One region of the Absiella sp. AM29-15 genome, then DNA from elsewhere that is predicted to be linked to it. Evidence: a T-box and tRNA genes for the amino acid it is inferred to sense, from the RefSeq annotation. Region 1 holds a T-box; the other holds one or more tRNA genes.
What was found. A T-box is a leader RNA that pairs with one kind of tRNA and senses whether it is charged. The one in region 1 lies ahead of alaS (alanine--tRNA ligase), so its partner is inferred to be a tRNA-Ala.
Positions count from the first base shown of each region.

Region 2: it has a tRNA-Ala gene. The T-box ahead of alaS (alanine--tRNA ligase) is inferred to sense a tRNA for this amino acid. The anticodon was not compared.

Region 1 covers NZ_QVFL01000004.1:3,267-8,544, forward strand. The annotation lists gene DW761_RS05150 (ATP-dependent RecD-like DNA helicase) at 1-241, shown strand, start outside; gene DW761_RS21150 (hypothetical protein) at 285-461, shown strand; gene DW761_RS05155 (AI-2E family transporter) at 484-1,599, shown strand; T-box leader at 1,633-1,833, shown strand; gene alaS (alanine--tRNA ligase) at 1,870-4,497, shown strand; gene DW761_RS05165 (IreB family regulatory phosphoprotein) at 4,557-4,814, shown strand; gene ruvX (Holliday junction resolvase RuvX) at 4,814-5,227, shown strand; gene DW761_RS05175 (DUF1292 domain-containing protein) at 5,269-5,278, shown strand, end outside.
Region 2 covers NZ_QVFL01000003.1:106,625-111,902, forward strand. The annotation lists gene DW761_RS04290 (aminopeptidase P family protein) at 1-312, shown strand, start outside; gene DW761_RS04295 (CpXC domain-containing protein) at 331-933, shown strand; gene DW761_RS04300 (hypothetical protein) at 952-1,779, shown strand; gene DW761_RS04305 (ABC transporter ATP-binding protein) at 1,855-2,904, shown strand; tRNA gene DW761_RS04310 (tRNA-Ala) at 2,999-3,074, opposite strand; gene DW761_RS04315 (AzlC family ABC transporter permease) at 3,242-3,892, shown strand; gene DW761_RS04320 (branched-chain amino acid transporter permease) at 3,889-4,221, shown strand; gene DW761_RS04325 (LysR family transcriptional regulator) at 4,295-5,113, opposite strand.

The DNA of each region.
Region 1 (5,278 bases):
TGCCTATTGTATATCCATTCATAAAAGTCAGGGTAGTGAATATCCAATCGTGATTTTGCCGGTTGTAAAAGATTATCGCTATATGCTTCAGAAGCGATTGCTTTATACCGCTGTCACTCGTGCGAAAAAAAGCCTAGTTTTACTAGGCGATATGGAATTGTTTCAACATGCAATTCAGGTAGCGGACAGACACGTTAGAAAAAGTACACTGACGCAAAGAATCTTATCTGTTTTCGGATAGTTTGTAAATTACACTCCATAATAAGATTGTCAGGAGTGATAACATGAATAAATATATCGTAACTGCAGCTTTAAGTATGCTTGTTGGAATTTATATTGGCTACAATGAGGAAGATGAATTAGAAGAAATCTGTCATAAGTCAAAAAAAGCAAAGCGTAAAATGATGAAAAAGCTGCACCATGCAGGTGACACGATTTGCGAATGTATGGATATGGATTAACCCCATTCGGGGTTTTTCTTTTATGAAACATGCCTTTACTCAAATCCTGACATACGCAAAAAAATTAATACCTTTCTTTTTATCTGCACTTTTATTGGTTCTGTTATTGAAACAGTTAGCACTTTACCCATGGATGACATCTATCTTTCAAAGCATGATGCCTGTATTTGGCGGTGTTTTGATTGCTTTGTTTCTACAGCCCTTTATTGATAAATTAGAAAAATATGTTTCAGCCAAGATTGCTGTTTTTATTGTTTATACTTTTATCATTGTATCACTCATTTTATTTGTTATCTGTTTGATACCTTTGTTGTATCATCAGATGGTGGATTTTATGGAAGTTTTACCAAACTGGGTTGAAAAGGTAGAACAGTTTCTTGAAAAATATCATATCGTTTATGGGAATATGGAAGATTTTAAAAATAAATATGTGCAGGAAGGCTATGTGGTTGTGATTGACTCTTTAAAAACAACCATGAATACATTCACAGATTATGGAATTGCCTTTTTCACCGCTTTCTTTTTATCTTTAGATCTTGATTATTGGAAACGCAGTGCCAAAAAGCTTTTTACAGATTATCAGCGGTATTCTAATTTCTATCATACGATGAGCAATATCGTCTATCAGTATCTGGTAGGAACGCTATTAGATTTATTCTTCATCATGATCAGTGTCGGCATTACTTTATACTTTTTTGATTTTCCCAATGCTTTTTTATACGCAATCATTTTGGCATTTTTAAATTTATTTCCTTATGTTGGCGCTACGCTTGGTCTTATCTTGATCGCTATTGTGGCCGCTTTAAGCTATCCAGTATTTCCATGGCTTGCATTTGCCATCGTCTGGAGTATTCAACAGCTGGAAAGCAATATTATTCAACCTTTGATTTTTAATCATACCATGAATGTACGCCCGATTTTATCTTTTGTGTTCATCTTTATCGGAGAAGCTTTATTTGGGGTGATTGGCGTCATTTTATCTCCTATTTTTGCCAGTATTGCACAAATTGCCATACGAAGTTATCTGCATGCAAAAACCAGTGATCGGGTAGGAGAATGGGATGATATCTGGCAGGATTTTGATGAAGCCATGAAACAGGAAGAAAAGGAAGGGCGGATGGAAAGAAAATCCTTGTAAAAAAAGAATGGATTTGTTATAATTGAAACGCATAAAAACACGATGAACAAGAGGAGTACATAGGAAGAATACGGTAGAGAGAAAGCGGTTGGTGAAAGCTTTTGTATAGGACTTATGGAAGGCTGCTTGGGAGTGGATACGCGGATCTTCGGCGTTAATGAAGAAATTAAGGTGTACTCTTTTTGAGTGAACTAGGATGGTACCGCGGTAAGAAAACAATTTATCGTTCCTATGCATGGAACGATTTTTTTATTGTAAGGAGGAATTTTTATGAAACAGTTGACAGGTAGTCAGATTAGAGCGTTATTTCTGGAATATTTCAAATCAAAAGGCCATATGATTGAGCCAGGCGCATCCCTTGTTCCACATGATGATCCAACGCTTTTATGGATCAATGCAGGGGTAGCAGCATTAAAGAAATATTTTGATGGCTCTGTAAAACCAGAAAGTCCAAGAATTGCCAATGCACAGAAATCTATTCGTACCAATGATATTGAAAATGTAGGAAAGACCGCACGTCATCATACATTCTTTGAAATGCTGGGAAATTTTTCTATTGGTGATTACTTCAAAGAAGAAGCAATTCCTTTCGCATGGGAGTTTCTAACAAGCCCTGAATGGATTGGCTTTGATAAAGAGCGATTATATGTATCTGTTTACACAGATGATGACGATGCATATCGTATCTGGACACAGGTATGTGGTGTGGATCCATCTCATATCTTAAAAACAGATGATAACTTCTGGGAAATCGGAGAAGGGCCTGGAGGACCAGACAGTGAAATCTTCTATGATCGTGGACCAGCGTATGATCCTGAAGGATTGGGAGAACGTCTGTTCTTTGAAGAATTGGAAAATGATCGTTATATTGAAGTATGGAATGTTGTATTCTCACAATTTGATTGTAAACCAGAATTACCACGCAGCGAATATAAAGAACTGCCACAGAAAAACATCGATACAGGTATGGGATTAGAACGTTTGGTTGCACTTGTTCAAGGTGGAGAAACAAACTTTGACACAGATCTATTCCTGCCAATTATTTATGAAACAGAAAAATATACACAGTGTCGTTATGCAGATGCAGAACATAAGATGGCATTTCGTGTTATCGCAGACCACATCCGTACAGTCACATTTGCATTAGCTGATGGCGCATTATTTGCTAATGAAGGTCGTGGCTATGTTTTACGCCGTGTGCTGCGCCGTGCTGTTCGTTTTGGCAAAAAGTTAAAAATCGAAGGCGCATTTATGTATCGACTGGTACCAGTGGTTTATGAAATCATGAAAGATTACTATCCATATCTGGAAGAAAAATTAGATTATATCGCAAAACTGGTAAAAGCTGAAGAAGAACGTTTCCATGCGACACTGGCTGATGGTGAAAAACTGTTAAAAGATGTTATGGAAGCACATGCACAAGATAAACTGATCGATGGTGTAACAGCATTTAAATTATATGATACATATGGTTTCCCATTAGAATTAACCAAAGAAATCGCAGAAGAAAGCGGCTATACAATTGATGAAGCAGGCTTTGATGCTGAAATGGAAAAACAAAGAGAACGTGCACGTAATGCGCGTGAAGATGCACAATCTATGTCTTCACAATCTAAAGATTTGATGGATTTCACTTTAGAAAGCAGCTTTATTGGTTATGATCAAAGAGTGGTAGAAGCAAAAGTTATCGGCTTATTCAAAGATGGTGTCAAAGTCGATGAGATCAATGATGAGGGCGATGTTGTATTTGATACAACGGTTTTCTATGCTGAAAGTGGTGGACAGATCGGTGATAGTGGAGAAATTGAAAACGATAATTGTAAAGCAATGGTAGAAACCACAATCAAGGCGCCTCACAAACAGCACCTGCATAAAGTAAAAATCGCATTTGGAAGCATGCATGTCAATGATACTTTTACCTTGCGTGTAGATAATCAAAAACGTGATATCATTACCAATAACCACTCATGTACACATTTACTACAGAGTGCATTAAAACAAGTAATTGGCAACCACATCCAGCAGGCAGGAAGTTTTGTCAGCGATGAATATCTGCGTTTTGACTTCACACATTTTGAAAAAGTGAACGATGCACAATTAAAAGAAATCGAACATATTGTCAATCAATTTATCGCAGGTCACTACGCCGTAAGCAAGGTGGAAATGCCAATCGAAGAAGCGAAGAAATCAGGCGCTACAGCCTTATTTGATGAAAAATATGGAGATGTGGTACGCGTTGTTACCATGGGTGATGTATCTAAAGAATTCTGTGGTGGATGCCATGTCAATAATACGCAGGAAATTGGTGTATGCAAGATCATCAGCGAAGAAAGTATCGGCTCAGGAATACGTCGTATTACCGCAAAAACAGGATATGGTGCATATGAAGAATTCGCAAAAGAAAATGATACCCTACATGCAATTGCTTCTGATTTAAAAATGAAAGGCATTGCCAATGTTGAAACAAAAGTTGTACAGGTGTTAGATGAAAATGCTCAGCTGAAAAAAGAACTTGCTGCTTTACAGGCAAAAATGTTCTCTTTACAGGCAAATGATATGATCCATCATTGTAAAGAAATAAACGGCCGAAATGTATTGGTAGAACGTGTAGATGGTGTTGATGCCAAAGCGATGAAAGATATCGTATCTTCTATCAAGTCACAAAAAGAAAATGTGGTCGTATTCCTTGGCAGTGTACAAAATGATAAAGTTGTATTTGTTGCCGGCGCAGATGAAAAAGCAGTTGCAGGCGGTATCAAATGTGGTGATTTAGTACGTAGTGCTGCGATTATCTGTGATGGTAAAGGCGGAGGAAGAAACGACATGGCACAATCTGGTGGCAAGGATACTTCTAAAATTGATGATGCAATGCGTGAAATTGTAAATATCCTGTCATAAGGGTTTCATTTTGCGTTAAAATAAGCTAAAATAAGGGTATGAACAAAGGAGGTAATACGATGAAAGATGTTACGGAAACGATGTCTTTTAAATCAGATGATTTAAAAAGGGACAATATCAAGCATGTATTACGCTTAGTAAAAGATGCATTGGATGAAAGAGGATATAATTCAGTAAATCAGCTTGCCGGTTATCTGATCAGCAATGATCCTGCATATATCAGCTCACATAACAATGCACGTACGGTTATTCAAAGTGTGGAACGATATGAAATCATTGAAGAACTGGTGAGAGCATATCTGGAAGATGATAAATAATGCGTACATTAGGATTGGATCTAGGAAGTAAAACACTGGGAGTCAGTGTCAGTGATGCACTTGGCATGATTGCGCGCCCGGTAGAAACCCTTCGCTTTGAAAGTGATGATTATGATTCTGCTTTTGAGCAGGTAAAAAAATACATCAAAGAATTTCAGATTACAACCGCTGTTCTTGGTCTTCCCAAACACATGAACGGGGATGTTGGCATTCGCGGTGAAATCAGCTATGCTTTTAAAGAAAAACTGGAAACACTAGGTATAGAAGTCGTGCTTTGGGATGAACGTTTAACCACCGTTGCGGCAGAAAAAATATTGATTGCAGGCAATGTATCTCGTAAGAAACGAAAAAAAGTCATTGATCAGATGGCGGCTGTACAGATTTTACAAAGCTATTTAGATAGTAAATATTAGGGGCTCTTGATAAGCCCCTAAGAATTTTAGGAGGAAAGAAAATGTTAGACA
Region 2 (5,278 bases), on a different contig from region 1:
GACAGCTGCGTATTAGAAGAAGGTATGACACAATCCAATGAACCGGGTGTTTATGAAGAAGGCAAGTTTGGTATCCGTCATGAAAATGAAATGGTTGTACGTAAGGGTGAAAAGAATGAATATGGACAGTTTATGTATTTTGAAACAATTACCTTTGTGCCATTTGATTTAGATGGACTAGATGAAGCTTTATTGACACAATATGATAAAGAATGGCTGAATGCTTATCATAAACAGGTTTTTGAAAAGGTGTCACCATACTTGAGTGATGATGAAGTGGCATGGTTAAGAAAGGCAACAAGAGCTATCTAATATAGCTCTTTTTCACATATGAAAACGGTATTGATAGAATTACAATGTCCCATGTGTGGGGCAATCTTTCATAAGAAAAGTGAAACATTATTGTTGCATGGATTTGAATCCAATGATGAAGCAAGACTTCGTGATGGTACCTTTTTCACAGCACACTGCCCCATTTGTGGAAAGGAAAGCAAGATTTTGCATAACTTTCTGTATATTGATAAAGAACATCATTTTGCGATATTGGTGAAATCAAGAAAAGATATGGTGGAAAGTGATCAGGAGCTTTACGCAAGAGATGCTCATTTAAGAAAACGCTATGTGAGTAAAGTAGATGAGATTCCAGAGAAAATCAGGGTATTGGAAGATGGATTGGATGATCGTGTAATAGAGATATTAAAGCTAAAACTATTACGGCAATATCAAAGGAAAACACCAGATGTGAAAAATGTCATCTATCATGACAGCGATAGACAAAGTGAAACATTGTGGTTTGATATCCTGTATACAGATCGAGAGGATATTGTCGGTATAGAAAAAATCAGTTATGATCGAATTTTAAAACAGCTGCCAGTGGATGGCATGCGATTTGTGGAAATTGATCGAGATTGGGCATTATCACAGGATAGATAAACGAAAAGGAGAGGCATGATGGAACAGGAAAAAGATCGCCAGCTGGGAATCACCTTTCAGATTAGTCTGGACAGCTTTTTAGATGAGCCAAAAATTGTGAATGATGAAAAGAGTACACAATATGAACAGGCATTACAGGTGCTGGAAGAAGCGAAACGCTTTCGCAGTAATCAGAAGAAATGCGATATCGCAAAGCAGGCACTTGGCATATGTGGGGATTGTATTGAAGCATATCTGGTGTATGGCTGGAATGTACAGGATATTTATGAACGTATCCATATCCTTCGTCAGGGTATGGAGCTTGCGACAATGAATATCGGCAAAGAATTTTTCTTGCGTCATGTGGCAGATTTTTATGAAGAAGATGTGATGAAGCCGCTTCTGCAAATCAAATTTGCGTATGCGCTGTCTTTATATGAAGCTGGCAATTTGAAAAAAGCACAAAAACAGTTTCAGGAGATATTGAATCTGAATCCATCGGATGTTTTTCATGTCAAACATTATGTATATGCATCTTATCTTTATTTTGAACAATTGGAAAAATGTAAAGAATTGCTTGGCAGGGAACTGCACGAGGATACTTTCTTAATGTATGTAAGGTTTTTGTTGTTGATGAAGGAAGAACAAATAAATGAAGCGAAGGCTATGGTAACACAGTTGGCTCAGGCAAATACGCATCTATTTGATATGTTGACGTATCGTATGATGAATACAGCCGCAATAGTGCCCCATTTTGAAGCTGGTTCTTTTGAAGAAGCGGCCTATATTTATAAAGTGTTGTCCAAAGTGATTTCTACCTTGGAATACCTGCCGGTATTTTTGATGAAATATGAGAATGAAGATTAGGGAAAGCCATTACAAGACGGCTTTCCCTTTTCAATTCATACAAAAAATGGTAAACTTGACATAGGAAGTGATGGCATGGCAAAACTGGAACTACAGCATATACAGAAACATTTTGGCAAGGTGAATGCAGTCAATGATTTCTCATTGAGGCTGAATGAAAAAGCATTTGTAGTATTGGCAGGACCAAGTGGCTGTGGAAAAACAACGCTGTTACAGTTGATAGCCGGATTACTTCCAGCAGATTCTGGCCGTATCATATTAAATGATACAGACATCACAACAACAGAACCAGGAAAACGAAAGATTGCGATGGTATTTCAGGAGGCCGCATTGTTTCCACATTTGAATGTATATGAAAATATTGCTTTTGGACTGGCTTATCAGGGAATGAAAGAAGCGAATATTCATAAGGCTGTTCATCAGATGGCAGAAATGTTATCAATAGATGAGCTGCTGGATCGTGCAGCGAATACACTCAGTGGTGGACAGATGCAGCGTGTTGCGATTGCTAGAGCATTGATTCGCCAGCCGGATCTGTTTTTGATGGATGAGCCATTAAGTTCTTTGGATGCATCTTTGAAATCAAAGCTGCGTATAGAAATTGCACAGCTGTATCAACGCTCAAATGCAACATTTCTTTATGTTACACATGATCAGATGGAAGCGATGACGCTTGCTACGGTTTTGATCATCATGAAGGATGGTGTGATTCAACAGGTTGGTAAACCAAGGGATTTATATCATGATCCATGTAATCTGTTTGTCGCAAACTTTTTAGGGCGTTATGGAATCAATCAATTCCATGGACATATTCAGCATCATACTTTATACTGTATGCAGAAACGAAAGGTATTGGATTTTCAGATAGAAGATCAGGAGGTATATGTTTGTGTCAGACCACAGGATATACATGAAGATGCACAAGGAGAAATCGGCCGGATTATTTTAATTGAAGATATCGGGGATGAAATTTATTATCATGTTTTGGTGAATGGTACGACGATTATTATGAAACATACGCATGAAAGGGAATATCAGATGGATGAAGAAATTCACATTGATTTTCATTGGGTGGATGCGCTATATTTCCATAGTAACACGGAGGAGAGAGTACACATTGGCTAGTACGACGAAAAAGAAGGCACACGTCTTCTTTTTTGTATATAATCGCACAAAAAAATCCCGATAAGCGATAACCTATCGAGATTCGTTTTAAATTTGGTGGAGCTTATCGGGATCGAACCGATGACCCCCTGCGTGCAAGGCAGGTGCTCTCCCAGCTGAGCTAAAACCCCAAGTTGCGTTATTAATATAGCATGCAGGGGGCATCTTTGTCAATGATTTCCAAACATCTATTGCGAAAAAATGCAAATTCCTATACAATAATACCAATTATACAAAAAGCGAGGGGATTTTTTTGAAGAACACAGTCAAAGAAGCATTGCGCTTATCATTCCCTGTCATGGTAGGCTATGTATTTTTAGGATTTGCTTTTGGATTATTATGTCAAAATCAGGGTTACTCCTGGATCTGGGCTGTATTGATGTCTGCGATTGTATATGCTGGAAGTATGCAGTTTGTATTATTGACCTTTTTTCATACAGGCTTTTCTCTTATAGAAGCATGCATGGTCACATTAAGTGTCAATGCAAGACAGATTTTTTATGGGATATCTTTTCTAAAAGAATTTCAGAATATGGGAAAAAAGAAATGGTATATGATATTTTCATTAACGGATGAAACATACTCTTTATTGTGTGCCATTCCAGATAAAGATACACCCCATGGAAAACAGCTGATGTTTTTTATATCTTTTTTTGATCAATGCTATTGGATCATAGGATCTTTGATTGGGGCAGTATTGGGAAGTGCCTTATCTTTTGATTCCACAGGCATAGATTTTGCGATGACAGCATTATTTACCGTTATCTTTGTGGAACAATGGATTGCAAGTACCCATCATGTATCTATCTTGATCGCAGTGTTTTGTATTGTGGTCAGTGCGTTGATTTTTGGATTAAAAAACTTTTTACTTCCGGCATTGATCCTTTTGGTTTTATTGCTTGCGATATTTGAAAAATATGTTGATCAAGATAAGGAGGATGCATCATGATAGGCGTAAAAGAAAGTCTGGCGATTATTCTGGTCGTGGCAATTACCACCTTTTTCACTAGAGCGTTACCATTTCTGATATTCAAAAATACATCCACACTGCCAGAAAAAGTTGTATACCTTGGAAAAGTGCTGCCTATGGCAATTATGCTTTGTCTGGTTGTATACTGTTTACGTAATACAGCTTTTCTTACATATCCATATGGCATACCTGAACTCATCAGTATTGGTGTGGTTGTGATATTGCATGTATGGAAACGTAATAATATGATTTCCATTGTTTGTGGTACGGTATTGTATATGGTGCTGATTCAGGTTGTATTTGCGTAAAAAAAAGCGATTACTCGCTTTGTAGGATACAGGAAATAAAATCTTTATATTCTTCCATGAATATAGTGTTTTTTTAAGTGATAAATGTAAAATCACGCTGGATATCAAAATCTTTTAAAGGAATCACCTCCATGGTTCCTTTTTTTAATTCTTCCTCCACTGCGGCTTTATATAGGAATGTGATTCCTGTATTTTCTTCCACTAAATGTTTAATGGCATTCATATTGCCAATTTCAATGGTATTAGAGAAATCCTGAATGGTCAAGTTACGTTCTTTCAATACACGCTCTAATACTTCACGGGTACCACTGCCTTCTTCACGAATAATCAAAGGTTCATCAAATAAATCCTGCAGGGTATAGACTGGCTTTTGCATTTGATAATCTTTTCCTTTTAACGCAACATATGGCTGTCTGCTTAACATCTGGTGTTCATAACGATGTAGTGGGAAATAGCCTTCCACAATCGCAAAACTGATTTCTCCATGATCTAACATCTGAAGCAGGGTTGCGGTATTTTCTACCAGCATGGTTAGATTGGTTTGCGGATGGATATGTAAATATTGTTTTATTCGTTTTGGTAGAATATATTCACCAATCGTCAAGGTAGCACCAAATTTGATTCTGGTGATATCTTTAATATTTCTTAAATTCTCCACCACACGCTTTTCATCTGCATTCATGGTGCGAAGGCAGCTGGCCAAATATTCTCCCTGTTTGGTAAGCACTAGGTTTTTTCCATGGTGGTCAAACAGTTTGATTTGATAAGTCGTTTCTAAATAACGGATATGCTGAGAAACAGCAGGCTGTGTGATACATAAAATCTCAGCAGCTTTGGTATAGTTTAATGTTTCTGATAATGTTAAAAATGTATATAAACGATAATCAAGCATAATAATTTCTCCTTTAACATAAGTATATCATGGATGAGTAAAAAGAAAAAGTCATGTTTGTTTCTGATTTGTGAACAAATGTATCTAAAATGTTTACATAAAGAAAACTGTTTTCAAAATATATTACAAAATCTTTCAAAGACTCTTTCATTTTATTTCATTTGT